Regions from separate parts of the Bacillus sp. NPDC077027 genome, predicted to be linked through region 2. Evidence: riboswitches for the same ligand, from Rfam matches in the RefSeq annotation. Region 2 holds a riboswitch; each other region holds the start of a gene.
What was found. Region 2 has a riboswitch for thiamine pyrophosphate ahead of thiC (phosphomethylpyrimidine synthase ThiC). Riboswitches for the same ligand answer to the same signal wherever they lie in the genome.
Positions count from the first base shown of each region.

Region 1: it holds a riboswitch for thiamine pyrophosphate, as region 2 does, so the genes downstream of both, tenA (thiaminase II) here and thiC (phosphomethylpyrimidine synthase ThiC) in region 2, are expected to answer to the same signal.
Region 3: it holds a riboswitch for thiamine pyrophosphate, as region 2 does, so the genes downstream of both, tenA (thiaminase II) here and thiC (phosphomethylpyrimidine synthase ThiC) in region 2, are expected to answer to the same signal.

Region 1 covers NZ_JBNNIO010000003.1:269,333-280,387, reverse strand. Annotated here, with positions in the region: gene thiD (bifunctional hydroxymethylpyrimidine kinase/phosphomethylpyrimidine kinase) at 1-280, opposite strand, end outside; gene ACQKEZ_RS11835 (thiazole biosynthesis adenylyltransferase ThiF) at 301-1,314, opposite strand; gene ACQKEZ_RS11830 (thiazole synthase) at 1,311-2,078, opposite strand; gene thiS (sulfur carrier protein ThiS) at 2,082-2,285, opposite strand; gene thiO (glycine oxidase ThiO) at 2,282-3,394, opposite strand; gene tenI (thiazole tautomerase TenI) at 3,378-3,995, opposite strand; gene tenA (thiaminase II) at 3,970-4,680, opposite strand; TPP riboswitch at 4,761-4,870, opposite strand; gene ACQKEZ_RS11805 (cation:proton antiporter) at 4,929-6,773, opposite strand; gene prpE (bis(5'-nucleosyl)-tetraphosphatase PrpE) at 6,923-7,666, shown strand; gene ACQKEZ_RS11795 (RluA family pseudouridine synthase) at 7,699-8,604, opposite strand; gene ACQKEZ_RS11790 (NAD kinase) at 8,622-9,422, opposite strand; gene ACQKEZ_RS11785 (GTP pyrophosphokinase) at 9,478-10,113, opposite strand; gene ACQKEZ_RS11780 (hypothetical protein) at 10,147-10,518, opposite strand; gene ACQKEZ_RS11775 (CYTH domain-containing protein) at 10,819-11,055, shown strand, end outside.
Region 2 covers NZ_JBNNIO010000001.1:327,812-338,866, reverse strand. Annotated here, with positions in the region: gene ACQKEZ_RS01875 (DUF2905 domain-containing protein) at 1-179, opposite strand, end outside; gene ruvB (Holliday junction branch migration DNA helicase RuvB) at 172-1,176, opposite strand; gene ruvA (Holliday junction branch migration protein RuvA) at 1,188-1,793, opposite strand; gene ACQKEZ_RS01860 (BofC C-terminal domain-containing protein) at 1,943-2,458, opposite strand; gene ACQKEZ_RS01855 (protein kinase family protein) at 2,687-3,331, shown strand; gene ACQKEZ_RS01850 (hypothetical protein) at 3,400-3,582, opposite strand; gene thiC (phosphomethylpyrimidine synthase ThiC) at 3,886-5,634, opposite strand; TPP riboswitch at 5,768-5,878, opposite strand; gene ACQKEZ_RS01840 (LysE family transporter) at 6,115-6,747, shown strand; gene ACQKEZ_RS01835 (YhcN/YlaJ family sporulation lipoprotein) at 6,808-7,422, opposite strand; gene safA (SafA/ExsA family spore coat assembly protein) at 7,554-8,789, opposite strand; gene nadA (quinolinate synthase NadA) at 8,920-10,029, opposite strand; gene nadC (carboxylating nicotinate-nucleotide diphosphorylase) at 10,016-10,879, opposite strand; gene nadB (L-aspartate oxidase) at 10,861-11,055, opposite strand, start outside.
Region 3 covers NZ_JBNNIO010000002.1:747,569-758,623, reverse strand. Annotated here, with positions in the region: gene ACQKEZ_RS09400 (immune inhibitor A domain-containing protein) at 1-1,722, shown strand, start outside; gene ACQKEZ_RS09395 (hypothetical protein) at 1,944-2,210, shown strand; gene ACQKEZ_RS09390 (DUF1304 domain-containing protein) at 2,222-2,581, shown strand; gene ACQKEZ_RS09385 (hypothetical protein) at 2,740-2,904, opposite strand; gene ACQKEZ_RS09380 (type 1 glutamine amidotransferase domain-containing protein) at 3,220-3,873, shown strand; gene ACQKEZ_RS09375 (hypothetical protein) at 4,702-5,805, shown strand; TPP riboswitch at 5,862-5,966, shown strand; gene tenA (thiaminase II) at 6,054-6,740, shown strand; gene ACQKEZ_RS09365 (ECF transporter S component) at 6,737-7,336, shown strand; gene ACQKEZ_RS09360 (ABC transporter ATP-binding protein) at 7,311-8,909, shown strand; gene ACQKEZ_RS09355 (energy-coupling factor transporter transmembrane component T family protein) at 8,899-9,633, shown strand; gene ACQKEZ_RS09350 (methyl-accepting chemotaxis protein) at 9,788-10,627, shown strand; gene ACQKEZ_RS09345 (YwqG family protein) at 10,824-11,055, shown strand, end outside.

The sequences.
Region 1 (11,055 bases), on a different contig from region 2:
TTTTTTCGGCGACTGCTTCAATCATTTCCGCACTCCATAACATGCCTGTTTTCACAGCATCAGGAGGTAAGTCATCCACTACTGCATCAATTTGAGCTGTCAATGCCTCAACTGTTAATGGGTAAATTCCATGAACCCCAAGTGTGTTCTGAGCAGTAATCGCTGTAATGGCTGACATGCCAAAAACACCGAGCTCTTGAAAGGTTTTCAAATCTGCCTGAATGCCAGCACCGCCACCCGAATCTGAACCTGCTATAGTTAACGCTTTATGAATTGTCATCTCATCACATCCTTTCGTTCCTACCCAATCCACTTATGATAGATCGTTCGGGCTCTGACGATATCATTTGTTCCATGCACCAATGCTCTACCATCCTTAAATAAAACAAGCTTCACCTCATCATGTTGACAAGAAAGAAGATACGGATTTTCAAGAACATCCATCCCTGCCTCTTTGAGTTGCTTTGCGACCTTTTTTAAACTAGGTGGTGTTTGCAATGCGCTCCGAATCTGCACAGTGTTGCGACCACACAAAACATCCGCTTTTGCTTGCTGATCAAATGAAAGGAATGGATATGTCTTTAAGCCACAGCTTGGACATTGTTCTTTTTTTAAAGAAGAAACAGCCCTAATGTCTGACCGTTCATTTGTCCATAAATCGAATGACCTTAAAATAGGGGTCACTTCATGCCCAGTTAACCATTTGAGTGCATCTGCAACTTGATATGAAGCGACCTGCTGTACAACAGGACTAATGATTCCAGCAGTATCACAAGTCATCCCTTGTGCTGGTAAATGCTCAAGTAAGCAATGCAGGCACGGCGTTTGACCCGGCAGGACGGAAAAGCTAATGCCGTAACTCGCGACACATGCACCATAAAAAAAGGGAATGTTTTTTTTCAATGCCGCATCGTTTCCAATCATTCGAACCTCAAAATTATCGGCTGCATCAATGACGATGGAGGCATTTTTGATGAGCTCCTCTACGTTTTGAGCCGTCACATCCATGACAATTCCTTTTATATCAATCTGACTATTTACTTGCTTTAATCTTGCTTCAGCTGCAACCGCCTTTGGAAGCTTATCCATCACATCCTGCTCTGTATACAACTGCTGGCGCTGAAGGTTGCTCCATTCAATATAGTCCCTGTCCGCAATGATCACAGAGCCTACTCCAGCACGCACAAGCATTTCAGCACTTGCTGTTCCAAGCGCTCCAGCTCCAATAATAACTGCTTGTGCAGACAAAAGGCGTTTCTGACCTTCTTTTCCAATCGGAGCAAAGAGCTCTTGTCTTGAGTAGCGTGTACTCAAAATGCAGGCATTCCTTCCACTGGACTGCTTGTGGTTCCATAATTTTTCACAGGAATACGCCCTGACTCAAAGCCAAGCCTTCCTGCTTCAATGGCTAGCTTCATTGCCTGTGCCATCTTCACTGGATCGGCTGCTCCTGATACGGCTGTATTTAAAAGCACTGCGTCTGCCCCTAATTCCATCGCAAATGCCGCATCCTTCGGTGAACCTACCCCCGCATCAATGATGACTGGGACTTTTGACTGTTCAATAATAAATGAGAGATTCAGTGGATTTAATAATCCTTGACCTGATCCAATAGGAGATGCTCCCGGCATAATGGCGTGAACACCAAGCTCTTCTAATCTTCTAGCTAATACCACATCATCTGAAGTGTATGGCAGGACGATAAACCCTTCTTCAAGTAGCATTTCTGATGCTTTCAACGTTTCCACTGGGTCAGGGAGCAAGGACCGTGAACAACCAATAACCTCTACTTTGATCATATCGCAAAGGCCAGATGCTTTTGCTAAACGGGCAATGCGTACTGCTTCCTCAGCGGTACTTGCTCCAGCTGTATTTGGAAGCAACGTATATTTTGACAGATCAAGCTGTTCTAAAAAGTTCGGCTGTGATTCCTCAAAAATATTCATACGTCTTACAGCGAATGTCAAAATCTCCGCTTCCGACACTGCTACTGCTTCCTTTTGAATATCAAATGACGGATATTTCCCAGTTCCAAGTAACAGTCTTGAAGTAAATGATTTCTCTCCGATGTGTAACATGTTTCATCCTCCTCCAACAAAATGAACAATTTCAATGATGTCATTCGGCTTTATTTCTGTTGCTCGAAAGGCTTGCTTATCAATTATCTCGTGGTTTTTTTCAACGATGACCACCCGATCCTCTAACTTATAAGTTGCAAGAAGGTCATAGATTGTCCCATTTTCCTGTTCAAAATCAATCATGCGACCATTCAATTGTATTTTCATACGAGTGATGCCTCCTTACGATCAATGCGAAATGCATCAATCCATTCCTTTTTCACCTGCCGTCCAAGGATCAAGTCCCGAACGATTTCTCCTGTGATAGGAGCGAGCAAAATGCCATTTCGATAATGACCGGCTGCAAAAATAATCCGCTCATCACCTGGATGCTTCCCAATGTACGGATGTCCGTCATGAGTAGCGGGTCTCAGCCCTGCCCAAAAACGGTCAACTTTCATCTGTTTAATCGTCGGCATCAGTTGAGCCGCTTTTTGGATAACGGCTTCTATTCCGCCAAGAGTAGGAGATGTACTCCAATCATGTGGCTTCATGGTGGCGCCAATAACCAGTCTACCGCTATCTCTTTGAACGATATAGCAGTGATCATGATATAACGTGTGGTCAAGCTTTGGTCCATCGTTCCACACCGACACACATTCTCCTTTTACTGGATATAGAGAATGAGATAATCCGAGCTCTTCAAAAAAACGTCCTGTCCATACGCCACTTGCAATGGATAATTGATCACATGTGTAAGTTTCTTGAGATGTTTTCACTGTAAGCCGATCTCTTTCACGCTTTACCTCTAATACAGTCGTATGCTCTAATACATCTACTCCATAGTGCACGGCAGCCTGATAAAAGCCGCGACAAACTGAATACGGTTCAACATGAACATCATCCTCAATCAGTCCAGCACCAACAATATCGTCAGACACTTGTGGCATGAGCTGCTTTGTTGCACGCACATTTAGCCATTTAAATGAGGTCAAATGCTTCATACGACAAAGCATTTCTTTTTCTTTTTCACTGAATGCAAGCTTGGCAATTCCACCATCTGATCTACGAATATCAATACCTGATTCCTTTTTTAAATCAATGTTTAACCGTTCATAGGATGCTTGACTTGCTCTACCAACCTCAAAGAATATATCCTGTCTTCCTTCCCCTTCGGCATGAGCACCGAGCATCCCTGCCGCAGCACTTGTTGTACTTTTCCCAATTTCGTTTGCCTCTATAACAAGCACACTTTTTCCTGCTTTTACAAGGTGGTAAGCAATCGACATTCCTATAATACCGCCACCAATAACGGCTGTATCATAATGCTTTTTCATAAGGATGCTCCTTTAGCTTTTTTGAGAATGCATGCGCTGCAGCTTTTGAATTGGTTTGCCCAAATAAGCCTGACATGACAGCAATACCACTTACTCCAACCGCTTTCAGCTCACTCACTCGCTCAGGAGTCATCCCACCAATCGCTAGGACTGGAATTGATAAAGTTGACACCATTTCAGATAGAACTTGAATCCCTCTAGGCTTTAGGTTTGGTTTACATGATGTATCATACACATGACCAAATATCACATATTCCGCCCCTTCCTTTTCAGCCTGGCAGGCTTCTTCTAACGAATGAACAGACACACCTGCATGAAGATGAGGAAACTTTTGTCTTAGTTCTTTCGGTGAAAAGCTATGTCCTGGTAAATGAACACGATGAATGTTTGTTAAAAGTGCAACATCCACTCGGTCATTGATGACGATTTTCTCCTTCGTAACACCAATCGCTAGTAGCTGCTCTATGAGATAGACAAGTTCTTTTGCCTTTTTCGAACGCTCACGAATATGAATAAAATCGACTTCTTGTTCAATGTCCTTGATTTTACCGATTAATTGATCGACTGGAAGTGTATCACTTGTAATTGCGTGGAGTTCCACTTGAATCAACTCCATCTAATAAAGCTGTCTGCCATTTTTCCTTTTCATATGCCATGTTCCAAAAGTGGTATTCATAATAGCTAGAAATCACAAAATTTTCTTTCATATTTGCTCGAACTTGTTCTGTCGCCTGCTCTGCAAGTTCATCAAATCGATTGACTTGTTCAAAGACTAGCTCTTTAAACCAATCTCCTCCATATGTTAAAATCCATTCTTGATAGATTGGATGATCAGGTGTTGTCTTCTTCAGTTGTTCGCCAACATCGTAATATAGCCAGTAACAAGGCAAAAGTGCAGCTAGGATCTCTTCAAAACGTCCACTTTTCACAGAACGATACATATGAGATGTATATGCATACGCAGTGGGCGAAGGCTTAAAGCTTGCCTGCTCTTCCTCAGAAATTTCTAGTAATGTCGTAAACTTTCGATGAAGGGATAGCTCCGCTTCGTAAGTCCCTTGCGCATGAGAAGCCATTCTGCCAGTTGTATGTAAATCCTCAACAATGGCAGCACCAAACGATTGTACTTTTGCAAAATGGGTTAAATAATAGGAATCTTGCATCACATAATATTTAAAACGATCAAGTGAAAGCGTCCCATCACCAATTCCTTTCACAAATGGGTGCTCAAAGCTTCCATTCCACCATGTTGAAGCCGCCTGTTTACATTCTTCAGAAAATGTCATTTGTCTTCTCCTCCTGTCAATGTACATAAAAAAGCCACTTTCCGGATGGGAAAGTGGCTTGGAATTTGTCGAAAACACATTCAAATACCGCACCACTTCCCTACGCAGGTTTGAACCTGTTCAGGTGATGAGGGTCTAAAAGTCAGTACTTTTATCTCAGCCCTTATAAAGGACTCCCCTAGTGGATCATTCTTATGATGTTATGTACATCTATCTTAATCATGATTCAGTCATTGGTCAAGCGTTCATTACGATTCTAATCGTTTTCTGAGTCCTGCGACATATTCACGCGAACCAGAAACTAGTATCCGATCCCCTGTCTTTAGCGTTGTATCGCCATGTGGAACAAGACTGTCTATTCCTCTAAAAATACGTACGAACACCAAATCTCCCGTAAATGGAAATTCTCTAAGCATCACTTTGTGGTATCGGTTATTTTTCATTTGTATTTGATAAAGAGACGAATCTTCATTTGTTAAAAGACGAATCGCATCTGGCGCTTCAATTAAAGCGCGCAGAACCGTTTTGGACGAAAGAAATGTGGAGAATGTATCTATACCAGCTTCTTTTAATGTCATTTCTGCTTCTGCTTTGTTCACACTTGCAATGACTTGTTTCGTCCCTTCTTCTTTCGCAAATAAGGCAATTTGCTTGTTTCTTTTTTCATTTCCGGTTGCAACCACAAGCACGTCTTCTTGTCCAATTCCTACCATTCTTAATGTCTCTTCTTGATAATTATCAATTGCCTCGACTTCAAATAACGAATCGGATAAAAGCTCCTCTTGATTCTCTTGAAACACATGGAGAATACGTACTTTATATTCATCCTGATGGAGATCCAGTGTTACAGGTAATGTCAGTTGATTTGCTCCAATGAAGGTGACCTGTTTTTTATTTGTTGCTTCATTTTCTCTTTTAAACAACGCTTTAAACCATACAGGGGTCAATATACTTGTTAAAACAGCGACGAGTATGAGTGCACCAGACATTTTATGGTCAATTACACCTAACCTTTCACCAATGGTCGCAGCGGCAATAACAAGTGAAAGCGTTGAGGTTAACAAAAATCCCGAACCGAGCACTTTTTTCATGTCATACCACTTTTTTAAATACAGGATCGGAATCAGCTTACTTAACAATAAAGCCAAAAATAATAATGGAATCATGATTATGATATTCATATCTTTAAAAAGCGACCAAATATCAAGATCAACGCCAACCATCACAAAGAAAATAGGGATTAAAAACCCGTAACCAAATGAATCTAACTGCTGAACCAATTCCTTGTTTGGCGAAAGTAGCGATACAAGAACCCCTGCCAAAAAAGCACCAAGAATTTTTTCTGCTCCCAATGATTCAGATAACGCAACTAAGACAATAATGAGAGTAAAGATTGCCCTTGTCCCAATTTGCACCGTGCCTTTTGACATGACTTGAAAAATTGATCTAGTCTTAAACATTCGCCCAAAGAAATAAAGAAGAATACCTGCGGCAAATAATATGAGCAGTAGCCACATATTCCCTGTTCCATCTCCATAGATAGAGGAAAATACCGCAAGTAAAATCATCGTGACCAAATCCGCAATGACAGCTACTAAAAGAATGATCTGTCCGATATTGGTTTGCATCAATTTTTCCTCTTTTAAAGTAGGCACAACGACACCCAATGAGATGGTAGAAATAATAAGTGTCATCAAAAAGGCATTCTGAATAAAACCCGCCAGCACAAAGGCATATGACAGGATAAAAGAGAGTAAGAAAACACCAACAAAAATCACAAAAGCAGCACCAAATGTATTCGGTTCTTTTAACCCATTCGGCAATAATTTTACTTTTTTCTTTGATTCAAAAGAAGAAAAATCTATTTCAAGACCACTTAAAAACATGAGAAAAATAAATCCAAGCATTGATAGTGTATCGAGCCACGCATCATGTTCTACGACAAGCTGAAGCCCACTTTTGCCAATGATAAGCCCCATGATGATTTCAGCTACTACGACTGGAATAGTGAGCTTAAATCTATGCAATAATATAGGTGTAAAAAAGGCAATCATAATAACAACGACTAGTGATGAAATGGATGTATGTCCCACTGGCTGAAGCCTCCTAACTTTTTCATTTCATGGTATGATTCTTTCGTTAAAGCATTGATTCTAACAACTCGGCGAATGAAATGAAAGTAATTCATCATATTTCTAAAATTCAATTTTCTTTTACAATGATTTCGTTAGGAGGATGTGAAATGAAATTTGACATCATTGGTGATATACACGGCTGTTATGAAGAGCTAATAGATCTGCTGACAAAACTCGGATATGAACTTAAAAACGGTTTGCCTATCCATCCTGAAGGGAGAACCGTAGCTTTAGTAGGTGATTTGACTGATCGCGGACCACAATCAGTTGAAGTGATGCGCTTTGTCATTCATGCTTGGAGGAATAAAGCAATCCGGTATGTACCAGGCAATCATTGCTTTAAGTTATATCGTTATTTAAAAGGAAATCCAGTCAAATTACTGCATGGCATTGAAACGACTGTAAATGAAATCAAGCAACTCCAACCACAGGAACAACATACATTGTCGGCTGATTTTAAAAATCTTTTTGAACAGGCTCCTCTCTATGAGCTACTAGATGATGGGAAACTCATTATCACACATGCTGCAATGAAAGAAAAAGACATTGGGAAAACACCAAATAAAGAAATGCGTTCATATATACTGTTTGGGGATGTGACCGGAGAAATATTGCCTAATGGCAGGCCAGTTCGTAAAGATTGGGCAAAAAATTACAAAGGGAACCCATGGATTGTATATGGTCATACCCCTGTCAAAACACCGAGAATTGTCGGGCGAACTGTCAACATTGATACTGGCTGTGTCTTTGGAAATCAGCTCTCTGCTTTACGTTATCCTGAGTTTCATATTGTTTCCGTGCCTTCTTCAATGCCTTATGATGAATCTCGATTTCAATATTTCACACAATAAAACCCGGACCTGTCTAAACAGGATACCGGGTTTTAATTTGATGTGAAAGGAAGCAACGATTGCATATCTACAGGCAAAGGAGCTGTAAATGTCATGTATTCATCTGTCATCGGATGGCGAAATACGAGTGTTTCACTATGTAGCGCTTGTCTGTCGATCAACTCTCTTGTTCCCCCATACAATGTATCTCCAATGAGAGGATGTCCTGCAAATTGCATATGGACACGAATTTGATGAGTTCTTCCGGTTTCAAGTATTAAAGAAACATCCGATATTTCATTCGCAATGTCGACCGATTGAACTTCATAATGAGTAATTGCACGTTGACCATCCTTTGCCACCATCCGCTCGATGATACTATCACTTTTTCTCGCAATAGGTGCGTCAATTGTTCCTTTCTCATCCAAAAAGATTCCGTGAGTGAACGCTCTATATGATCGTTTAACCTCACCTTTTTTTTGTGCTTTCGAAAGTAAACTGTGAGCAAAACGGTGCTTGGCTACAAGCATCACACCTGAGGTATCTCGATCTAATCGATTGACTAAATGAACAGTCGCTTGCAAAGATTGCTGTTCATAATGAAACAACAAGCCATTGGCGATGCTAACATGTGGATGTTCACGAGATGGAATGGATGAAATATTTGGCTGTTTATTGAGCACCAATACGTGCTCATCCTCGTATAAAATACGAAGAGGGACAGGCGTAGCCTTTAAGCCTTCACTCACTTTTTCCTCTGGAAATAAAACAGTGAGCGTGTCCCCTTCCTTCAACTCATATCGAACAGTCACATGGTCACCATTGATGAGGAGATCACCACCACGAAACTTGATATCTGTCAGCATTCTTTTCGATATCCCAAGCTCCGTCAAATAGTCTTTTAACAACAAGCCACTCTCTTTTTTTGAAGCCGTTTTTTTTAATTTAAAATATTCCAGGGAGAACAACCTCTTTCTTATTCACCTTTTCCGATAAAGGAGTCCTGCACCCTTTTCCAAAACGGAAACGGTCTAAAACGAGCAAAACGGACATTCTCATCAGCCACTCGACATTGAATAGATTTGACGTCTTTATGAAGCAGTGTCAAATGATCAATCGTCACTTGGAAATCTACATCATTGATCGGTTTGATCACACATGTGTGATGATCCGGTAAAATGAGCGGCGAACCAACTGTGCGAAATACTCTGTTATTGATAGATGCCATCTCAGCTAATTGAATCGCACGGATCGAAGGATGGATAATCGCTCCCCCAAGCGCCTTATTATAAGCGGTACTACCAGATGGTGTTGATAAGCAAAGACCATCTCCTCTAAAGGTTTCAAAAAGCTGACCTCTAATTTCAACATCTGCCACAAGAGTGCCTTCAATGCTTTTAATCGTACACTCATTCATGGCTAAATATTTCGCCTCACGTCCGCCGTCATTGTAACGGACAATCACTTCAAGAATCGGGTATTCCACGATATGATAAGGCGTTTTTGCAATCGCAAGCACAAGCTTTTCAATTTCACTAGGGACCCAATCGGCATAAAAACCAAGATGCCCTGTGTGTACACCAACAAATGCCGTTTCATTCAAACGACTACTATAACGATGGAACGCATATAACAGCGTACCATCACCACCAACAGAGATGACAATATCCGGTTCATCTTCGTCTAATTCCATGCCAAAATCTAATAAATATGTCTGAATTTTATTTTTGAGTGCGTCAGATACAGAATCCCCTTTTGAAGATATCGCAAATTTCATGAATTCTTCTCCTTTTAGCTTTGCCGCTTCAGCAGCTTCATATTTTGATCAAGCATCAGCTAAGCCCATCTGTTTTCTTTTTTCGAGAGAACGCAACCTGAGCCTCTTGAATTTCTTCTCTAATTTCAGACATTTCATCATCAAGAAGAGAAGCAGCTTCTGAGGCTCTTTGCAATCTAAGCTTGACCTTTTCAGGGATATTACCACTGTATTTATAATTGAGAGAATGTTCGATTGTTGCCCAAAAATTCATTGCGAGCGTACGAATTTGAATCTCAACGAGAAGCTGTTTCTCCCCATTTATCGTCTGAAGCGGATAAAGAACGACGAGATGGTAAGAACGGTATCCGCTTTCTTTATGTTCTGCAATATAGTCACGTTTATCAACGACCACAAAATCTTTGCGTGCCTGGAGCATCTTTTTGACAACTTGAATATCTTCAACAAATTGACACATGATGCGGAGGCCAGCAATATCCTGCATCGTTTCAATCTCATGCATGGGAATGTTTTTCCGTTTTGCTTTTTCCAATATACTAGCAACTGGCTTTACTCTGCCTGTTACAAATTCAACAGGTGAATGGTCATCCTCAAATTCATAAAGCTTCCGAATGCCCTTTAGCTTCACCTTCAATTCATCGACTGCTTGTTTGTATGGTGCGAGGAATTGATCCCATTGTTTTTCTTCCATGAAACTTCCCCCAATTCCAAATACCTAATTATTTCAGAGGAATGCTCTTTTCACTTTCTCTTCCATATCTCCGTAATTGGCATTGTCTTTTATATTGTCAACTAAATAGCTTAATTCTAGATGAATATCTACGAGCTCGAGCTCAATTTCTTCATCTTTCGTTGTCACATAGACAGGAATTTCCTTGCTCATTGCTTCTTTCATTTGAGCCCAAATGGTCTCTCCTAAAATAAGATATGTAAACGACTCATCTGTCTCAAGTATGTAAACGAACGCAAAGTGATCAGAATCAACGAGCATTTGCCCTGTTGCCTTCGCCTTTTCAATATGCTCTCCCGACAGTACAGTGAGGATTAGCTTATTTTCTTTTAAGGTTGCTTCTTTGATTTCAATTCTGTTTTGCATCATGATCTCCTTTACAAAAAAGTACAACTTTATTTTATCATATCAAGTTCAATATTGATAAACCGAACTTTCAAAGAAACAGCAAGTATTTATACAAAAGAACAAATTGATCCTCTACAATCCTATATAACCAACTTAAAACAATTAAAACGATGTTGGATATGACTTTTAAAAGTGATATTTTATCTTTTTAAGCCATTTACGTCTATTTAATTGAAATGATCTCATAAACACCTCATGATGACAGGATACATCATGTACAATATACTTATTTAATCAAAATGAAAGGTTTGATGAAACATGTCACAAGAAATCGAAATTGAATTTAAACAACTGCTCAATCTAAATGAATTTGAGCGATTGAAACAGCACTTTCATCTAAAAGGTGAGGATTTTCACACTCAGACAAATTATTATTTTGATACCCCTCATTTTGATATAAAAGAACGTTTTGCTGCACTTAGAATTAGAGAGAAAAATGGCAAGTGGGTGCTAACCTTAAAAGAACCGAATGATGTTGGGCTCATTGAAACGCAT
Region 2 (11,055 bases):
TTCAAAAGAATGGTCAAAATAAGACTAATAACGATACATGTAATAACCGGAAAGAAGAAGGTGACATTCCCTTTTTTCACAAAAATATCACCAGGAAGCTTTCCGACAAAATGAAATATAAGACCAGAAACAAAGAGCAGGCCACCTAAAATCATCAATATTTTAGGAAATTCAGTCACGAATCGGTACCTCCAATTGAAAATGTTCATACGCTTCTCGTGTCACGACCCTACCACGTGGCGTCCTTTGCAAGAAACCAATTTGCAGCAAATACGGCTCATATACATCCTCGATCGTATGTGATTCTTCCCCAATTGTTGCTGATATTGTATCAAGACCAACAGGACCACCTTTAAATTTTTCAATCATACTTAAAAGTAGTTTATGATCAATATGATCTAAACCAAGACGATCAACCTGTAATCTTTCCAATGCGTTCTGGGCAATTTCTTTTGTAATGGTTTGATTTCCAAGCACTTGTGCAAAGTCTCTCACCCTCCGAAGCAAGCGGTTTGCCACCCTTGGGGTACCGCGAGAACGTCTGGCAATCTCTTCTGCTGAGCGAATATCAATCCCAATTTCAAACAGCTCAGCCGTTCTTGCTACGATATGAGCTAAGTCCCTTTGTTCATAGTATTCCAATCTTGCATGCACACCAAACCTATCACGGAGTGGTGCCGTTAAAAGACCAACACGCGTGGTTGCTCCCACAAGTGTAAATGGGGGCAAATCAAGACGAACAGAACGAGCTGTATCACCTTTACCAATGACTATGTCAAGACAAAAGTCCTCCATTGCCGGATAAAGCACCTCTTCTATAGAACGTTGCAAGCGATGAATCTCATCAATAAATAGGACATCTCCTGGTTCAAGTGACGTCAGGATGGCTGCCAAATCTCCCGGACGTTCAATTGCAGGTCCAGACGTTGTACGGAGCTGTACATTCATTTCATTGGCAATAATAGAAGCAAGTGTCGTTTTACCAAGTCCAGGTGGACCATATAATAGCACATGATCCAATGTTTCCTGTCTCATACGAGCGGCTTCTATGAATACACTAAGATTATCTTTTACTTTTTGCTGACCAATATACTGGCTTAGCGTCTGTGGACGCAGACTTTGCTCAATGGCTGATTCATGGTTGTCTGCTTCAGTTGATACGAGCCGTTCATCCATGAGACATCACCCTATTTCAACATTTTTTGTAATGCTTTTTTCACATATTGATCGGTTGTGAGACCTTTCTCTTCTTTTAAAAAAGGAAGAACCTTTTTAATTTCACGGTCACCATAACCAAGCACACCTAATGCTTCAAGTGCTTCATCAAGTGCCGTTTGTTCAACTTGTTTTTGTATGCTCTCCTCGTGATTAAACAGGTTGCCAATCATCTCTGGTACAACATCTCCAAGCTTGCCTTTCAAATCAAGGATGATTTGACGCGCTGTTTTTTTGCCGACACCAGGGAATTTCACAAGAAATGCTTCATCCTCTTGTTCAATCGCCTCGATCACCGCACCTGGGTCACCTGAGGCTAAAATGGCTAAGGCTCCTTTTGGACCAATGCCTGTTACATTTAACAATTTTGTGAACAGCGCTTTTTCCTCTCTCGTTGAAAAACCGTAAAGAGAAAATGTATCTTCCTTTATGTAATGGTATGTGTAAATAGTTTCTTGTTTATTAACCTTATAAACAAATGGATTTGGGCTAAATACTTGATAACCGATTCCACCATTTTCAATGACAATATATTGTGGACACACATAATCAATGGTCCCTTTCACAAATTCTATCACCGTTTTTCACCTCTTTGACTGTTCTTCATTGTAACATAAAACAAGATGAAAACCGCAAAAAAAGTTAACGTATGTTCGCTAAAGTCAAATTCAGTCTCTTCCTATATAAAAAGCCTGCAGCACATATGCTAGCAAGCTTGTGTTTCCCATTAGAACGAGAATTCGTTTCGATAAGGCTTCATGACTTCAAGAACGTGCTCAAATTCAGCCTTTGTGCGAAAAGGAATGCCGTTTTGTAATTGTTCTTCGACATGGCTCTCTAAGCGGGACGTATCAATTTGAAAAAATAAATGAATCGGCTCGGACCAGCCGTCAGGTCTTCCGTGAAAAGTTGAAATAACACCTCCATCTGATAAGCCAATATAACCATTTGCTTTGCTCAGAGGGGAAATATCATCTATTTGTTTTCTAAAAAGGGCAAACCCTTCTCTTTGCTCCACAAGTGTCCATCCCTTGTAGGTCTCCCAAAATGCTTCCTTTGATGCTAATGTTGCTTGCTGCCTCTCAATGCTAACGTCACCATCTAAATATACTTTTTCAAGCTGTACAGTGATGATATCTGGATGCTTTTGAATATGTTCTTTTCCTTCGACATCATTTGCCAAGATGAACACACCTAACAGCAGTAAAAGCCCAGTGACTAAACATTTTATATTCGGTTTCACTATTTACACCTCTTTAGAAACATGAGATCGATTAATTGTACGTTTAGTTTGACCAATTACACCGTTCATTAACCAAAACCATATCATATATCGAGAGAACTGCCTTGGTGAAGTGTAAATCGTTGTGCACTTTTGGCGTTAATGTTATGTTTTATACAACCATTTTGTTTTTTCATGATTCGTTTTTCAGCCGCATAAACTGATACCAAAGAAGGTGGAGTACAAACGATGACATACGTAAAAAGCTTGGCTGAATCTATCATATATAACGAACAAAAACGTTGGAATAAACTTGTCAAAAAACCAAAAGAGCTTGAACTTGCTGGTAAAGGTAGAAGTGCCTATGTCTTTACTTACAAAAAAGACGGCAAAAAAATGGCCCTCAAGGTATTTTTCCCCTCTTTTCAAGCACTTGCCAAAAAAGAAGCCGCTATTTATGAAATATTATCTGGATCTAAATACTATCCTGCCATTTATGAATCTGGCGACAACTATATATTGATGGAATTTATTAAAGGAAACACATTCTACGAATGTTTAACAAAAGGAATTACCATTAAAAAGAACATGCTTGATCAAGTGGATGTTGCACTCGATGAAGCGAGAAAAAAAGGGCTCAATCCCTCTGATATTCATCTAAGAAACTTAATTTTAACAGCCGAAGGACGCATTAGGGTGATTGATGTTGCACGTTTTACACAAATAAAAACGTGTCATCAGTGGGAAGATTTAAAGGCAGCTTATGCCTATTACAAGAAACCATTTTTTCCAAAGAAAGCTCCTCGCCTGTGGCTTGAGGTCATTGCCTACTTGTATAAAAAGAACTGGCTTTCAAAAGGTCAACTAACGAATCGAAATGATTTTCTATCATAAATAAGCCACTTCTACTTAGAAGCGGCTTATTTTTTATCATGAGAAACGAAAATGACCGTTTCGTCTATTTATTCTGATTCAACATGGATACTATTGACATTTAATAGGTTAATGATATCGTTGTTCAGCTTAAACCAATTGTTCGATTCCTCAATTTTTTTATAAAAGTCATAGGTAGCGGGCCGTTTTAACTCGAATTTAAGCACTTCTCCATTATTCAAATGAAATGTTACATTAAATATTTTCATCATTCAAACTCCTTCCAATCTCTTTCTTTATCGCTAAGTTTTAACAAACCTGCTCTCCTTTCCCATTCTATACTGAACCCGTTTCCCCTGCTATTATCTTTTCAAACCTTGATAAATTTTTGATTAAATTTTTACAGATATTCAATATTCCTGGCTAATGCGTTAGATGAATTCAATTGTGGAGCACACATTTCCATCTCGTTGATTCCTTCATATGTTGTTTGCTAGGAAAGTTTCTTTGTAAAGCAATCTCAAGTGTTGTATAAAGACCCCGCACTGCCTATTGGCAAATGCGGGGTCTTTGTTTTATTGATAGATGTTGCTTCCTGCTTCAACGAATTCTTTTGCCTTTTTCTCCATTTCTTTCTTTACATCGTTCTCTTCATTAGCTTGATGCCTGATATCATGTGAGATTTTCATGCTACAAAATTTCGGACCGCACATCGAACAAAAATGAGCGGTTTTGGCACCTTCAGCCGGCAATGTTTCATCATGGTAGGCTAGTGCTCTCTCAGGATCAAGAGAAAGATGAAATTGATCACGCCATCTGAATTCAAACCTCGCTTTAGACAAGGCATCATCACGTTTTCGTGCACCTGGGTGACCTTTTGCTAAATCGGCGGCATGGGCTGCGATTTTATAAGCAATCACACCCTCTCTTACATCCTCTTTATTAGGAAGGCCTAGGTGTTCTTTCGGCGTTACATAACACAGCATTGCAGTCCCATACCATCCAATCATGGCTGCACCAATCGCAGATGTAATATGATCATATCCAGGAGCGATATCGGTTGTCAGCGGTCCAAGCGTATAAAAAGGTGCTTCTTTACAAATGTCCATTTGTATGTCTACATTTTCTTTTATTTTATGCATCGGGACATGTCCAGGTCCTTCAATCATCACTTGAATATCATGCTTCCACGCAATTTCTGTCAATTCACCGAGTGTATGTAACTCAGCGAATTGCGCTTCATCGTTTGCATCAGCGATTGAACCTGGTCTTAAACCATCACCTAAAGAAAAAGCAATGTCATAAGCTTTCATGATTTCACAGATTTCTTCAAAATGGGTATAGAGAAAATTCTCTTGGTGGTGTGCTAAACACCACTGTGCCATTATGGCACCGCCTCTTGATACAATACCTGTCACACGATCCACAGTCATTGGAATGTATCTCAGGAGAACACCTGCATGAATCGTAAAGTAATCTACCCCTTGCTCAGCCTGTTCAATTAACGTATCCCGATAAACCTCCCATGTTAAATCCTCAGCAATGCCGTTCACTTTTTCCAATGCTTGATAAATCGGCACTGTTCCAACAGGGACGGGGCAATTACGAATAATCCTCTCTCTTGTCGTATGAATATCTTTCCCTGTTGATAAATCCATCATTGTATCTGCTCCCCACCGAATCGCCCATGTCATTTTTTCAACCTCTTCTTCGATGGAGGATGTAACCGCAGAATTCCCTATATTGGCATTGATTTTCACGTGAAAATTCTTTCCGATAATCATTGGTTCGCTTTCAGGGTGATTGATATTAGATGGGATAACAGCTCTTCCTCTCGCGACTTCATCTCTTACAAATTCAGCGCTGACCTGTTCCCTAATGGCGATAAACTCCATTTCTGGTGTCACAATTCCTTGCTTAGCATAGTGCATTTGTGTCACACATGTCCCCTTTTTTGCACGAAGTGGCTGACGGGAAAGCTTAGGGTAATCGACACGTGCTCGCTTCGCTGATTGATAGCCGTTATCCTCTGGCTTCAAACGTCTACCCCCATAGGTCTCGACGTCATCACGCTCTTTGACCCAAGGAAGCCGAAGTGGCTTTAATCCCTTTGTTATATCAATATCAACCTCTTGATCTGTATAAGGGCCACTCGTATCGTATACTCGAAGCGGTTCGTTTACTTCGTCCCCAGTTGGAGTGAGGGTAATTTCTCTTTTCGGAACTAAAATGTCAGGTCTTGATCCTTGTTCATACACTTTCTTACTTCCGCTAAAGCTTGACATAATCGACATGTTTGACTGTAAAACCGTTTCATTTTTCATTTGCTGTTCTCCTTTTCTCTTTTCATATAAAAGGACAGGATTGAATCAGCACCAGCAAAAAAAAACCAGGCTCTATTTCAGAACCTGGATAGTCGTCAGAAAAAACATGATTGCCCGTCATCATGACAATCATATGTTATCTTCCATACTTCCCCACGCTGGTACGAGCCAGATCAGGTCCAAAGGGTTAAGAAGCTTGGACTTCTCTCTCAGCCCTTCAAAAAGGGCACCCCTAGTAACATTTAAATTTCTCCATCAGTGTAGCATAGACATTTTTCTAAAAAAAGCCTTTTTCAAAAAATAGGCATTTCACACTATATCGTCCTTTTATTCATTTGGTCAACGGATTTATATATACAGTTTTGTTCTCTTTAATCTTGTTTAAAATTTGAAATATCAGTTGATACATGGGCATTTATGTGTATAATTAATCTAAACGGAGAATTTTTATACAATGTTTTTTGAAGGAAGTTTTGCGATTTGAACACGTATCTCACATTTGTACTCGTTGGTTTTTCGATTGCTCTTCCCGTTGGAGCAATCACAGTCGAAATGACAAAACAAGGTTTGAAGAATGGGTTTTTCCACGGATTATCAGTCGGTATAGGTGGGATGACCATCGATGTTTTATTGATTTTGGCTCTTTATTTTGGACTTGCACAGTTTCTTGCACTACCATTTGTGCAAATTCCATTGTGGCTCATTGGTGCCGTTTTTTTATTTATGCTTGCATATGATTCGATTAAACATGCAGATCAGGACATTCACTTAGCAGGTGAGAAAGTCAATAGATCATTACTGAAAACATATCGTAATGGACTACTTGTTGCCGTGTCCCCTGGGAATCTTGTGTTTTGGGTTTCTGTGTTCGGCGCTGTTCTCGCTGATGCATATTCTAAGAGTGAATCATCTCAATTTATCATTGCAGCCCTTGGCATTTTAACTGGGATTCTAGCCCACGATATTGGATTACTTTCGATTGTCTCCCTGACAAGAAAAGTGATGAACCGAGCAATGATTAAATGGACATCTATTATCGCCGGCATTTTACTGCTTGGCTTTGGCTGTTATTTCATTTATGAATTTTATAAAGCGATGACATCTCTTTTTTAGACAAAAAGGCTAAAGTCAGTGTGAATTCACTTACTTTAGCCTTTTCTTATAGCAAGATGCTTATCGCGTCATACCAGTTTGACCTGCTTCAAACTGTGTTTTTCTCATTTCACGAAAGCGTGTAAACGTTCCTTCATCTTTGATGACTTGTACCGCTCTGCCATCTGCATATCGTGTTGCAGATTCTTCCACTTGGCTTAGTTCATCTGTCGAAAGATTTCCATCTGTTTTTAATGCGATGAACACATTTTCATCTGTTACCATCACTTGTGAATCTGTTACATGGTTCATTTTGTTTACACGGTTTGCAATCTTACGTGAACGTTGCACGTTTTCTTCTTTATCAAATCCAGAAAACGACATTTGCTCATGATAATTCATATCGCCATGACTGTATCGACCATCGCCACCAGTAAGCGGCATTCTTACGTGGTCTTCTGTGCCAGGACGGTTATTTACATTGGTCGTACCACCTCTCATCCCTTCCATAAGTTCTGAGATTGGTCCTTGATGATCTTGCGTATTTCCATCTGTTTGATTATTTGTGCTATAACCAACTGGTTGACCGGATTGATTATAACGTGTATTCACACCGGCATCATCTTGAGTGCCACATGCAGTTAACCCAATCGGCAGGAGAAACAATGCGAATGCTGTTTGCCACTTTTTTCTCAATGGAAAAACCTCCTGTGTTAAGATCTTCTGAGCATTTATACGCTCTTCTTTATCATGCACAGATGAGAGGGAATTCACGCTGTCAGTTATAAACAATCAAAAAAGGAACGATTTTCATCGTCCCCTTCCGTTTAATCATCCTCGCTTTCATCAGGTCTTGCGAATACTTGGCTACTTGGCTGCCCGAATTGCTGTGGATAAGCGCCCATTTGTCCGTAAGGCATTGCCATTGGCATTGCCATTGAGTTTGGATTTGGGTAAACACCCGGCCAAGCTGCATGCTGATGGTGTCCATGTTGTTTAAAACCATCATCACACCCGCAGTCGTCTTTTCCATAAGCAGTATTCGAAACATTTGGATAAAAACCTTGATTGGCATTGGCATTTACGTTCGCGTTTGCATTGGCATTCGGATGTGTATGATGCCAATGATGATCATTTGTATGGTGCTCCATGTTTTCACCATATACGAACGGAGCTTGATAAGCTGGATAGTACGGTTGCGCTGGATATGGATATGGCATGTGGTGATAGTATGGCTGAACTGGATAACAAAGTCCCGATCCAGGTAATATTGGTGATACAGGATACATCTGCTGCTGCGGAGGATATGGATATAAAGGAGGCGGATAATGACCATATCCATAATATGGGTCATGGTGTTCATGGTGGTGATGATGTTCTTTATTTTCTGCTATTCCTCCGACTGCTGCACCACCGACATTCGGCATTTGTGGAAAATTAGGCAGATTTGGATAATTGGCGTTTTCCAACTCTTTTCCCTCCTCTTTTTGATGGGGAATATGAACAAATGGATCATACCCTTTTCCTATCTCATCCTTTAAATGATCTTTGTGTTCATGATGATGGTCCTTATTTTCATGATGATGATCTTTTTTCTCATGATGATGGTCCTTTTTCTCGTGATGATGCTCCTTTTTCTCGTGATGATGCTCCTTTTTATGAGGTGGCGGCGTAAAAGGTTGATATAAATTGGTCTGATAGTAATTTACATCTACCTGCGGGAAAACAGGTTGCTCTACTTTTGGTACGGGCGGTACGTATGGAACCGGCTCGTTTGGTTTTTCTTTTGGCTTTGTATCCTGAACCTGCACGACATCTTTCGGTTTTTCTTTTACGTAAGGATGCTCTACTTTCTGTTCTTTTGGCTTCGGCATTTCTTTTACTTTGTGGTGATCTGTTTTGACAGGTACACCACCAGATGGAATTTTAATTTTCATGCCTGGCATGATCAAATCTGGGTTACTAAGCTGTGAATTCAGCTTTTTCAATTCATTAAAGTCGACTCCATATTTTTTGGAAATCTTCCAAAGAGAGTCTCCCTTTTGCACAATATGAATTTTCAACGTTTTCCCCTCCTATGCAAAACGTGAACGTAGCGAATATGTCAGAAATACAATATGTTTCTACACAAATTTATGCATATCTACAAGCCGATATGATAAAAACTTGTTTTAAAAGGAGGGGATTATTCATTTAAACGATTTCAAGCATCCGATGTAATGCAAAAAGCGCTTGCTTTGTGATGTCTTTGTCTACTTTAATCATGCCAACTGGCTCTTTTTTCTCGATGCTTTCTAATGACCATAAAAGATGCGGTAGATCAATTCGGTTCATGGTCAAACATGGACACATATCTGGATTGAGGGATTCAATTTGTTTATCTGGATGATGGTGAATGATCCGATTCACTAAATTCATTTCAGTACCGATCGCCCATTTACTGCCTGCTTCCGCTTGCTCAATCGTGTCAATGATATACTTTGTTGAGCCTGCCATATCTGATGCAGTAACGACTTCATGGGTACATTCAGGATGAACAAGAATTTGAATATTAGGGTCTTTCTCTCTGACATCTTGAATGTTTTTCATCGTGAATTTTTCATGAACAGAGCAATGGCCTTTCCATAAAATCATTTTGATGTTCTCAAGCGGTTGATCGGTGATAAGTTTCTCTTGTATTTGATCCCAGACTGCCATTTCTTCTAACGGAATGCCAAGCTCGAAGGCAGTATTTCGTCCAAGGTGCTGATCAGGGAGAAACAAAATGCGCTCTTTCTGCGCAAGAGCCCACTTTAACACTTTTTTTGCATTAGATGAGGTGACAGTTGCCCCTCCATGCTTTCCAACAAACGCTTTAATATCCGCCGTTGAATTCACATACGTAAGCGGGAGTATCGTTTCACCAAATAAGGCGGTCAGTCTTTCCCATGCCCGATCTGTTTGTTTCATATTCGCCATATCTGCCATCGAACAGCCAGCCCGCATATCTGGTAGAACAACGGTTTGATGATCCAATGTCAGCATATCAGCAGTTTCTGCCATAAAGTGCACACCACAAAAAGCGATATACTCTGCTTCGCGGTTTTGCGCAGCAATTTGCGCTAGCTGTAAGGAATCACCTGTAACATCAGCAAACTGGATCACTTCATCCTTTTGATAATGATGTCCAGGGATAAACAGCTTTTTTCCAAAAGTTTTTTTTATCTCCATTACTCTTTTTTGCATCTCGTGATGAGATAATTGTTTATAATGTTCTGGGATCATTGTATTTGCTTGTTGCTCTATGAATTCAAGCATTGACATGCTGCTTTTCCCCCTTCTGGCTAAGTACCATATTCATACTAAAATCAAACGACGGAACAGAATGTGTTAAAAAACCAAGTGAAATCAAGTCGACACCTGTATGTCGGTAGCTTGGAAGCGTCTCTAATGTGATACCGCCTGATGCCTCAGTTAAAATAGTGGCTGGTGTCATCTCTTTAAAGCGCCTTACTTCCTCAGGAGAACGATTATCAAACATGATCACGTCAGCTTTTGCATCAATCGCTTCTATCAGTTGCGCTTCTGTTTCAATCTCCACCTCTATCTTCACCATATGGCCTGCATATTCACGCGCTTGTTCAACGGCTTTACGGATTGATCCGCAAGCTGCGATATGATTGTCCTTGATCATGACCCCATCTGATAAACCAAAACGATGGTTTTTCCCCCCGCCTACTTTAACTGCGTCTTTTTCAAGCAGGCGCAGGCCAGGCGTTGTTTTTCTCGTGTCACAGATCGTAATTGAGGGGTCGTCGAGTCTTTTGATCGCCTCGCGTGTCAGTGTTGCAATTCCTGACATACGCTGTAATAAATTCAAGATGACACGCTCTCCTTTTAACAAATCATTTACTGGCCCGATTATTTCAGCTAAAACACTGCCGTTTTTAATCCAGTCTCCTTCTTGAACAAACTGATGAATCACGATATTTTCATTGATCAGATGATAGCCTATTTCTACTACATATGATCCAGCGACAACACCATCTTGTTTGGCAACAATCACTGCCTTTCCTTCCTGCCTTTGAAAAATAGCCTCAGCAGAAATATCTCCGTAACCAATGTCTTCTTTTAAAAAATAAGTTAGCATGCTTTTTAGCTGTAAACGTTCCACTTGTCACCAATCCTTTCGTGTTCGACGATGTGAATCTTTCCCTTTTGATGCACAATTCTTTGTCCTTGCCACTCGGTATCAAGACGGTCTGGGTAATCCGTTCGAAAATGCCCACCCCTACTTTCTGTACGTAATTGCGCTGATTGCGTCATACAAATAGCAAGTGCCCAACTATT
Region 3 (11,055 bases), on a different contig from region 2:
GGCACAGTAGCTGGTTGGTATACAGCAAAGCATGATGCAGCTTACTATGGCGGAAATGAACCTGTTGAAGATGGCAATGATGTCAGACCGCGTGAATTAGTGCAAGAAGCACTTGAAGCAGCAGCAAATGACCCGAATATCGACTTAGGTGAATATGATCAGTGGGATCGTTACGATGTAGATGGTGATGGCGTTTATAATGAACCAGACGGTATCGTTGACCATCTAATGGTTGTACATGCAGGTGTTGGAGAAGAAGCAGGCGGTGGACAGCTTGGAGAAGATGCCATTTGGTCACATCGCTGGAATTTAGGAGAAGTATTTGAAATTCCGAACACCGAATCAGAAGTGGGAGAAGGTGGGGAGCTAGGTGCGTTAGATTATACAATTGAGCCAGAAGATGGCGCAGCAGGGGTCTTTACGCATGAATTCGGCCATGATCTAGGTCTTCCTGACGAATATGATACACAATATACAGGTAGAGGCGAACCTGTCTCGTATTGGTCAATTATGGCGAGTGGTAGCTGGGCAGGAAGTGTACCAGGAACTGAACCAACAGGCTTTAGCCCATATGCGAAAGAGATGCTTCAAAGCTTGCATGGCGGAAACTGGCTTACTGGTGAAACCATTCAGGCAAAAACTTTAAAGAAAAGCAAGACAGTGTTGATCGACGAAGCGGTCACAAAAGGTACGAACAATGATGCAGTAAGAGTCGATTTGCCAGATAAAGAAACAGCTATCACACAACCTGCTCAAGGGAAGTATGCTTATTTCAGTGGCAAAGGTGATAATCTCAATGCGACCATGACAACAAGCGGGATCGACTTGACCGAAGGATCGAAAGCTGAACTCACGTTTAAAGCATGGTACGACATTGAAGAAGATTACGATTATGCTTATGTCGAAGTACGTGAGGCAGGTACTGAAAAATGGACAACCATTGCTGGGAATATTACAAATAACCGAAACGATTCAGGTGCAAACGAAGGCAACGGCATTGATGGTACATCAGACGGTTGGACAGATGCTCACTTTGATTTATCAGCATATGCAGGTAAAAAAATTGATCTGCAAATCCGCTATACAACAGATGCAGGTTATGCAATGCAAGGTTTATTTGCAGATGATTTGAAAATAGAAGCAGATGGCAAAGAAGTTTGGGCTGATGATGCTGAAGGTGATTCGACATTTGCGTTAAATGGATTTTCTCAATCAAGTGGTAAGCTATACACAGCACAGTATTATCTACTTGAATGGCGCTCCTATGCAGGTGTAGATAAAGGACTCAAACATATTAAACGCGGTGCTAGTTTAATGAGCTATAATCATGGTTTAGTTGTTTGGTATGTTGATCAATCATACACAGATAACTGGGTAGGGAAGCATCCAGGGAATGGATTCCTCGGTGTCGTCGATGCAGATCAGGAAGTGTTGAAATGGAGCGATGGTTCTATAGCAGCAACAGGCTTTCAGGTGCATGATGCAGCCTTCTCATTAAACCCAAGTACAAATCTGAATATTGATTATACAACAATAACAGGTCTTACATTGGAGGATCATTATCTTCGTCCTTCACGCACGTTTAGTGATAAAAAGAATTATGTAAATCAGGATAATCCAGACGCTGGACGTGACGTGCCGACATATGGCTTATCTTTTAAAGTTATTGGACAAAGTAAAGATCGTTCTGTTGGGAAAGTGTTAATTTCAAAAGGTCATTAAAACAGATGCCGAATTCATATTGAATTCGGCTTTTTTATTTAGGCGAAAAAGTGTTTTTGGTGTATTGAAAAAAGGAAAGTCCCAATTATTTACCGAATGCTTGTTCTTTTTTTATTTTGATATCCGAAATGATCCGTTATATAATAGATTCTGGAAGGTTTTTCTTGAGGGTCTGGTTCAATTTCCGTTGTCAAAAAAACATGAAGGGATGAGTGTTTGCGATGAGTTGTGTCACTGCCGAGCAATTGAGGGAGATTCGAGGGAGGATGCAGTCTTTTTGTAGCCAATTAGAGTATGATGGCTATGGTAAGCTTCATATCAACACCATAATGGCTTTTATTAAAAAGGAATTCGGCGTTAAAAAGATGAGAGATATTCCGCAAAGTCGGTTTGTTGAAACCTTAGATTTGATACAGGATTTTGATTTGTATACAGACAAAATAAAGATAACCGATCGCTCATTAGAAGAAAGGAAGTTACAAAGTTGAATATACTTGCAATGGTTTTAGTTGGAATTGTCGCACTAGAACATGTGATGATCATGTTACTAGAGATGTTTTTTATACAGTCTAAGATGGGCAAAAAGGCATTTAATTTGCCGAAACATTTAGAAGGAGACCCGAATGTAAAAGTCATGTTTGCCAATCAAGGGCTATATAATGGCTTTTTGGCAGCTGGTCTGATTTGGGGACTCATACTTGGTTCAAATCCTGTAGGATACATGATCCAGTTGTTCTTTGTCATTTGCGTTGTAGTGGCAGCCATTTTTGGCGGGTTCACTTCAAATAAATCAATTATTGTGAAGCAAGGTGTGCCAGCTATCTTGGCATTAGTTGCTCTTTTATATGTCATCTCATAATTGTGTCTTCTTTTCAGCGTAATTGAAAACCCTTGAAGTCTAGGAAGGACGAGCACTGGAGCAGAGCGAATATGTGATTCGTGAGCACCAGCGCGCAGACCTGACAACGAATGCGAGGGTTTGTCTACACGCTGAGCCGTCCACTGGTTGGGCGGCTTTTATTGTTTTCGAAGACTGATTAATCGAATGATAGAAGTCAAACAGATGGCGACAGCAACTGCTAACATGATTTTGCCAAGCAGAACACTAGCTAAGTTCATGAAAAATACCGCCAATATGATACAAAGAGTGATGATGATCATAATAATTGAATAGGTTTTCATTTCATTTTCATCTCCTTTGGTTGTCTAATTCGAGTTGGTAAAATCGGTCACCTAATTCTTCTGATGACTTGTGAATAAAATGAATGGGAACGATGTATGACCCGAATGTGTAGAGTAAATCATTCTCTAAAAATATGATTTGGTCACAATTTTACATGAAATTCCCTGCTCGTAGATCAAAAAATGAAAAAAACCTAATTTTTTTCACAAAAACGGGAATAACAAAAATAACAATGCCCCCAAAAGCGGATTTCTTGCTATTAAATTGTGCAAAATGTAAAATGGAAATAGGTTTAAAATGAAAGGATGATCAAGATGAGTAAACAAGTATTATTGGTGTCGACGAGCAGTGCTGAAATGAATGGACATCCGACAGGATTATGGCTAGAAGAGCTTGCTGAGCCATATCGTATTTTTATAGATAATGGACTTCATGTTCAGATTGTATCAATCAAAGGCGGTGCAGTACCGATTGATCAAAACTCTATTCCAGATGGAGTGCCTGCCAAATATCAGGACGTTTACGAAAAGCTCCAAGCGACAAAAGCGCTGACGGATGTAAATCCTGCTGATTATGATGGTATCTTCTTTGCAGGTGGGCACGGACCAATGATTGATTTTGCATCGAATCCGCTTGTTGCTCAAGCAATTTTGGCTATATCTGCTAAAAATGGTGTAGTAGGTGCTGTTTGTCATGGTGTATCTGCTTTTGTTGATGTCAAAGGAGATGACGGCAAAGCGTTCATTTCTGGTAAGAAAATCACTGGCTTTACGAATGAAGAAGAAGATGCGGCTCAACTCACATCAAAGGTTCCATTTTTGCTTGAATCTAAACTTCGTGACCATGGGGCAGACTTTGAAAAAGGAGAGCCGTTTGCTCCATTTGCTATTGTAGATGGCAACATCATTACTGGACAAAACCCAGGCTCAAGTGAAGAAACAGCACATCTTTTTGTGAAAACAATATAAATCTTAAGAAAACAGTCGTGAGATCGGAGCACGGCTGTTTTTTCGTTTGAATTGATTTTGAATACTTATCCAATCGTAAAACTAACGCAACAATTCCATTAAAAAGGGAGTAGTAATTTGTGAAAAATGTATATGCATTTGTTTAGAGCCATCGCACTACATAATTTAGAAGAAATTAAGGTTACCTCAAATTGGTTCATCATTTCTAAAACCTATAACCCCCATTCATCATTACTGCATTTGCCTATTTAAGTATCCTAAAACAAGTATAATAAAATGGATATTTATTGGAGGAATTTTGTGAAAAGTATAGTGAAGTATTCTATTATTACAGTATGTTTATGCCTAGAAATTTTCTGTATATTATTATTGCTGTTCCTATCGGTTTTTTGCTATTAGCATAATTGATATATTGTTTACTAATAAGTGATCTTAAATAAGCAAGCATGGAATTTGCTTATTTTTTATGGGATTCAGGGAAGGTTTTCCTGATATATTAGGGTAGCGTTCAAGATGCTACCTATTCTTGTTACAGTTTTTATTAAACGTCTCTATTAATATTATAATTCTCTACAAATTACATAAGTTAAAACCAAGGAAAACATGCTCAATTCACTGTTGTTGTGGGAATTTTTTCATATTTACCATTTGAATGAATAAGTGTACGTGACTCTTGAATAGGTTCATTAACTTGAGAAAACCAATAATAAATTTAAAATATTCCCTTAAATGACAATATAATCATTGGTGAAATGATACAATTATTACAGGATATAAAATCCAAAATTAAAAAAAGGGGATGTTCCTGTGAAGGTATTTGGAATCAAAATGACAGCAGCGATTTTATCTATTTTACTTATTGCGACAGGCTTATTTTCGTCAGCTGTTCACGCAGAAGAAATAAAGAAGGAATCTAACAGTGTATCACCATTAACGAAGAAAGCGATTGAACGTCTACAGGAGTCGTTCTTGAATGAGAATGAATCACCTGCTATTCAAAAACAACTCAAAAAATCATTCAAAGTTGATCAGAAAAACGGAATTAATATTAAGCGTAAATCTGCAGCAAATGGCAAGTTGAGAACCTCAGCGGCTCATTCAATTGATGGTTTGTCTATCAATCAATCTGCTGTACTAACAGAAGAGAACCCAGTCGATTTATGGTTTCTCAGTACGTCCTCAGCACAAGCACTCATTAGTCGAATTACATCACCGAATCAAGATTACTTTGTGCAATTATTTGTCGTCGATTATGAGGAAGGACAAGCATATCCAACCGATTTAATTCAGCCAGCAGGCAATTTGCTTGCATTAACGAATCTGCCAGCGGGTGATTATGCCTTTGGTATTACAAGTGGTGGTGGTTTTGGAGATTCCTACACATTGCAGGTTAATGCGAAAAACCCAACCAATTTCACAGGAGTAGTGTCACTTTCTTCAACACTTCAATACTTTGTAGCAGAATATGCGAATGGCGATGTTTATGCAAATGGCACCCACATTTATAACAAGCAATCAAAATCAGCGGATTATGAATGGAAACGTGTCTTTTACTTCCCATGGGATGGAAATTTTGAACAAAGAACACATTCTATTTCAAGTGTAAAAGTAAAAGGTATTTCTTCACCGGTCTCTTATTCTGCACCTAATGCAAGCTCTTCGGAAGCCATTCTTGTCTATCTAGATGTAGGCACATTGTTTATGTATCATCAATCCTCGTATTCTAGTGGCCAATATTATCAAGATACATTTGTGGATATGATTGGAAAAACAACACCAAGATATTTAGAAGCAGATGATTTAGAGAATTACGGAGAACATATTTTAGTAGTTGATGTAAAAACAGGGAAACCAATTGATTTCTTTAGTGTACTCAACTTCTACTACGCATCGGGTGTTGAGAGACTCCCAACAATCCAAACATTAAATTAAGAATGACTGTTGACATCATTTCATCTCATGTGTAGAGTAAAGATAATTAAATGATGAAAGTCCACTAGGGGAGTCATGCTGTGACTGAGACAAGAGAAAATCTTGGACCCTTTGAACCTGATCTAGTTCGTACTAGCGGAGGGAAGTGGAGTTGGCACCTTGTCTCATTCATTCTTGAATTTACAAAGCCACTCCATTTTGGGGTGGCTTTTTCATTTATTCAAGATGAAGAAGAGGAGGTTTTTTTAATGCGTTTTTCAGCACAATTAAGACAAGAAGCAGAACCGATTTTTGAGGCTATTTACCATCATCCATTTGTGAAAGGGATAGCTGAAGGCAATCTAAAGAGAGAACAGCTGATCCATTATGTGAAGCAGGATTTTGAATATCTTAATGCTTTCATCAAGATTTATGCGGCAGCTATCAGTAAATGTACAGATCGCCAAGATATCGAATTTTTTCATAAACAAATCGCCTTTATACTAGATAGTGAGACACATCCTCATCAAAATTTATGTCGGGTGGCTCAAGTTCAATATGAAGACTTACAAGGATATTCCCTTGCGCCAAGCGCACATCATTATATACATCACATGCTTCAAGTAGCGAAAGAGGGCTCGCTTGGGGAAATTTTGGCTGTGCTTCTTCCTTGTCCTTGGACATACTGGGAAATTGGGCAAAGGCTCTTATCAGACGTTCAACCAGAGCCGTCTCACCCATTTTATGACTGGATCACTTTTTACGGTGGCATCACAGATTCCATTACAGTCGAGCTTTGTGAACGACTTGATCAATGGGCGCAAGAAGCTAGTGATAAGGAAAAAGAAAACATGAAACAACATTTCATGTTAAGTTGTCAGCTAGAGTATCGATTTTGGGAGATGGCATTCACCGTTGAAGAGTGGCCAGTTGCTATGAAGGTGCACTCATCATGACGTGGAAAATGAAAGAGGTTGTACTTGCCGTCATTTTATCTGTTGCGTGTGGTGTGATTTATTTAGGCTGGTCCACTCTTTATCTGCCGATTACTGCGCTTGTTGGTCCAGCAGGAGGCAACATCATGTTTGGTATTTGGGTGATTGCGAGCCCGATTGTAGCGTATATTATTCGTAAACCAGGAGCGGCACTCATTGCAGAGACAGCAGCGGCAGCGGTAGAACTGTTAACGGGTAGCCACTTCGGTTTATCTGCCTTGCTGATCGGAGTTTTTCAAGGGATCGGGGCAGAAATAGCTTTCGCGCTTTTCGGATATAAACGATATAACGTTTGGGTGTTGATGCTATCAGGCGGTTTGGCGGCAGTAGGCGCAATGACTTACAGTCTAATCGCTAAAGGGTTCAGCTACTATACACCTGAAGTCCTGCTGGCGACGCTCGGAACGCAGATCATAAGTGGAGTGATTCTCGGTGGTTTACTTGCGAAATTTGTAGTAGATGCATTGGCAAAAACAGGTGTGCTCAATCAATATGCCATCATGAGAGCGCAACGAAGCAAAGGTGAACAACATGGATTCATTTCTCACGTGCAATAACCTAACAGTCCGTTTTTTTCAGCAGTCACATCCTGTGTTGCAAGACATATCTCTTTCGATTCAGAAAGGGGAAAAAGTCTTAATTCTTGGTCCAAGCGGTAGCGGGAAATCGACGCTTATCTCTGTACTTGCTGGGATTATTCCTGAGCATGTAGAGGCAGAAGTACAAGGAGAAGCCACCTTAAAAAAGCATTCGGGTGTCATGTTTCAAGATCCTGATTCGCAATTTTGTATGCATCGGGTGAATGAAGAAATCGCATTCAGTTTGGAGAATCGTTCGATCCCTCGTGAGCACATGGATGGGATCATTCAACAGCTTATGTGGAAAGTTCGTCTCAATATTGATCCCAATACGGAAATTCAAACATTGTCTGGTGGGATGAAACAGAGGTTAGCCTTAGCATGTTTACTCGCGTTAGAGCCAGAAGTATTATTCTTTGATGAACCGACGGCACAGCTTGATCCTGCTGGAAGAAAAGAAGTATTTCAATTGCTCAAACAGCTTGCGGATGACACAGATCAAACGATGATTTTTGTGGAACATGTATTAGATGGTGTCATCGAATGGATGGATCGCGTTATTTTATTAGATCATGAAGGAAGAATTTTAGCAGATGGTCACCCAAAAGACATTGTATGTCAATTTGAATATGAGATGAAAGCTGCTGGTATTTGGCGACCTAGAATATTTCCCGAGAAATGGTCAAATATTATTGCTGACCGGTATCATCCGATGGGAGAAAAGTTTCATCGCATTTTAGAGATGAGAAGAGAGCGATGGTTAAACAGATATGATGAGGCTCGCGACACGATCCTTCAAACTGAAAAATTGAGTATCGGATATGGAAAGCAGGCAGTGATCGATCAATTACAAGTGGAGATCAAAAAAGGAGACTGGGTATCCATCATTGGTGAAAATGGGAGTGGAAAGAGTACATTCCTTAAGCATTTGATTCGTTTAGAGCCTGTGAAAAAAGGTCTGATTCTCTTTAAAAACAAAAACCTAAAAAAATGGTCTGATCGATTATTGTATGAAAAAGCGGGATTTGTCTTTCAAAATCCAGAGCTCCAATTTGTACAGGATACGGTTTTTGATGAAATCGCATTTGGGGGAAGACAGCGGAATTGGCCTGAAGAGGAAGTGTTGGAAAAGACAAACCAGCTTCTTGCTGAATTTGGTCTTTCCAGACATGCAGATGTTCACCCCTTCACTTTAAGTCTTGGGCAGAAAAGAAGACTAAGCGTTGCCACCATGCTTTTATTTGATCAAGATGTCCTTCTTCTTGATGAACCGACATTTGGTCAAGATGAAAAAACATCAAAGGAATTAGTACAGCGTCTAAAGGAACGACAACAGCAAGGAACAACGATCATTATGGTCACACATGATATGGAACTGGTTGATGAATGTTCAGATCAAGTGCTTCTCTTTCATAAAGGCAGGCATGTGTTCGACGGTCATCCATATGCTTTATTTTCAAATCGTGAGCTAGTTAAGTCATATCAGTTAATGGCTCCATTACACTATCAATATAAGTCGGAGCGAAAGGACGTGCTGACTGTTGCAAAGTAATCATTCCTTTTTATCAACGGTAAATCCTGCTGTGAAATTGTTTGCTCATTTGCTTGTGATGTGTTTTCTCATGGCGATAACAGATCCGGTAAAGACGTTGCTCATTTGTTTATTGGCGATTGGAATTGGTCTCGTTCTGGGAGGATGGAACTTTCGCTACTTGTTCACAAGATTTGTTCCATATCTCTTCTTTTTTATCCTTGTGTTTTGGATGATGGCGGCATTTGGTAAAGGTGATCATACCGTTTGGAAATGGGCGTGGTTCCATATAACAGGGGAAAGCCTGAAAAACGGGCTGACGATAGCGCTTCGAATGCTTGGTTTTGTCACCTTTGGCTTGCTCTTTACTTCAACGACAGATTTAACAGCTTTTATGATGAGTTTAATTCACCAATGCCGTCTTTCGCCTAAGTGGGCGTATGGTATGCTTGCTGGATTTCGGTTCATCCCATTGTTTCAAACTGAACTGAAACAAATGAAGGCAGCACACAAAATTAGAGGCTATAAGCAAAAGAACAGCTGGAAGGCGTTTGTTCGTTATGCTCTCCCTTTATTTACACAAGGTGTGCGGAAGTCAGAGCGTATTGCCATTGCAATGGAAGCACGAGGGTTTACAGGAACAAGACAGCGAACGTATTATCATGTGCTGACCACCTCTTTGAAAGACTATTTATATCTTTTTCTCTTATGTGGGTGTGTCATCCTTTTCATGTTTTCCATCTAAAAAAATACCCCGACATTCTCTTGATAGAATGCGGGTTTTTTTATATTTTGGATCTTTTGATGTAGAATCATAAACAATGAAAACTGGAATAGGTCATATAACGAACCGATATAAGATGTAATGATTTAAAAAAAGAGAGGATGAACAATAACTAATGACAAAGATAGACAACCTAATTGACACTTTACCAATTATCGGACTTGCAATGAGAGAACAACTTACCTTCACTGTAATGAATGCAAATAAAGTACTATATTATCATCAAAATGGTGACATCGACCTCGGGTTTAAAGCAGGAGATGCGCTAACTCCTCAGTTTGAAAACTTTGGTATATTGAAGAACGGAAGAGAACCGGCTTTTCTTCAAATTCCTGAAGAAGTATATGGTATCCCTATGGATGTCGTTGCGATACCAGTCACCGAGGACGACGGAAAAGTGGTCGCGGTTTTTTGCGTTTCATATGATCAAACAAACCAGGTACGTCTAGATAAAATTATGACGGAAAGCAACAACATTTCAGATAAGTTGGTCGCAATGGTACAGCAAGTTGCAGCACATTCCGAGGAACTACAGGCGACAAGTGAACAGATTCTTCATAACACAAGAACCACTGTCGAAAATTCCTCTAAAATTACTCAAGTCTCCAATCTTATCAAAGGTATTTCTGATCAGACAAACTTACTTGGATTGAATGCATCCATTGAAGCGGCAAGAGTTGGGGAAGCAGGTGCTGGTTTTGGTGTTGTTGCAACCGAAGTAAGAAAACTGTCAACACATGCGAAGCAAGCAACAACTGATATCGAAGTAGCATTAAAAGATGTGCAAAGCTCTATTAAAGGAATGGAAGAAGAGATTTCTCAAATTGTTGCCTCATCAGAGGAACAAGCAGAGCTAGTTGCGACTTTCACAAAAATCATCGAAGGATTGCATGAAACTGGTGAGACGATGAAAACTCTAGCTGAGAGCCTAGTCAACTATCAAGTTAAATCATAAAAAAATTTTGCGCCTCCATCCGATGATGGGGGTTTTTATGATTACAAATCGCGCGAGTAAACGCTCTTTTTTTACACATATTCACGTCCAAAATGAATAAGATGGCACTGACAGTTTCGTGAGACTTCTGTATGATAGAGAGAGGAAGCCTTACGATCCAGGCATCCACCAAAACAACAAGGAGGCGGACTCTCTCGTGAATCATTCAGCTAAACTGCAAGAAAAATTAGAGCCGTACCGTTCACTTTTAGAAAAAACAGAGAAGCCGATCATCAGTTTAAGCATGAAACAAGGGAAAACAGGTCGATATGACAGTAAGATCTTAGGTGATCCTTATTTTCCTAAAGAGGATACATACCCTGTTGATGGAGAAGGACATCCGATGAAGCTATTAGCTCAACTTAACTTCAGTCAGCTTCCAAAGCTCG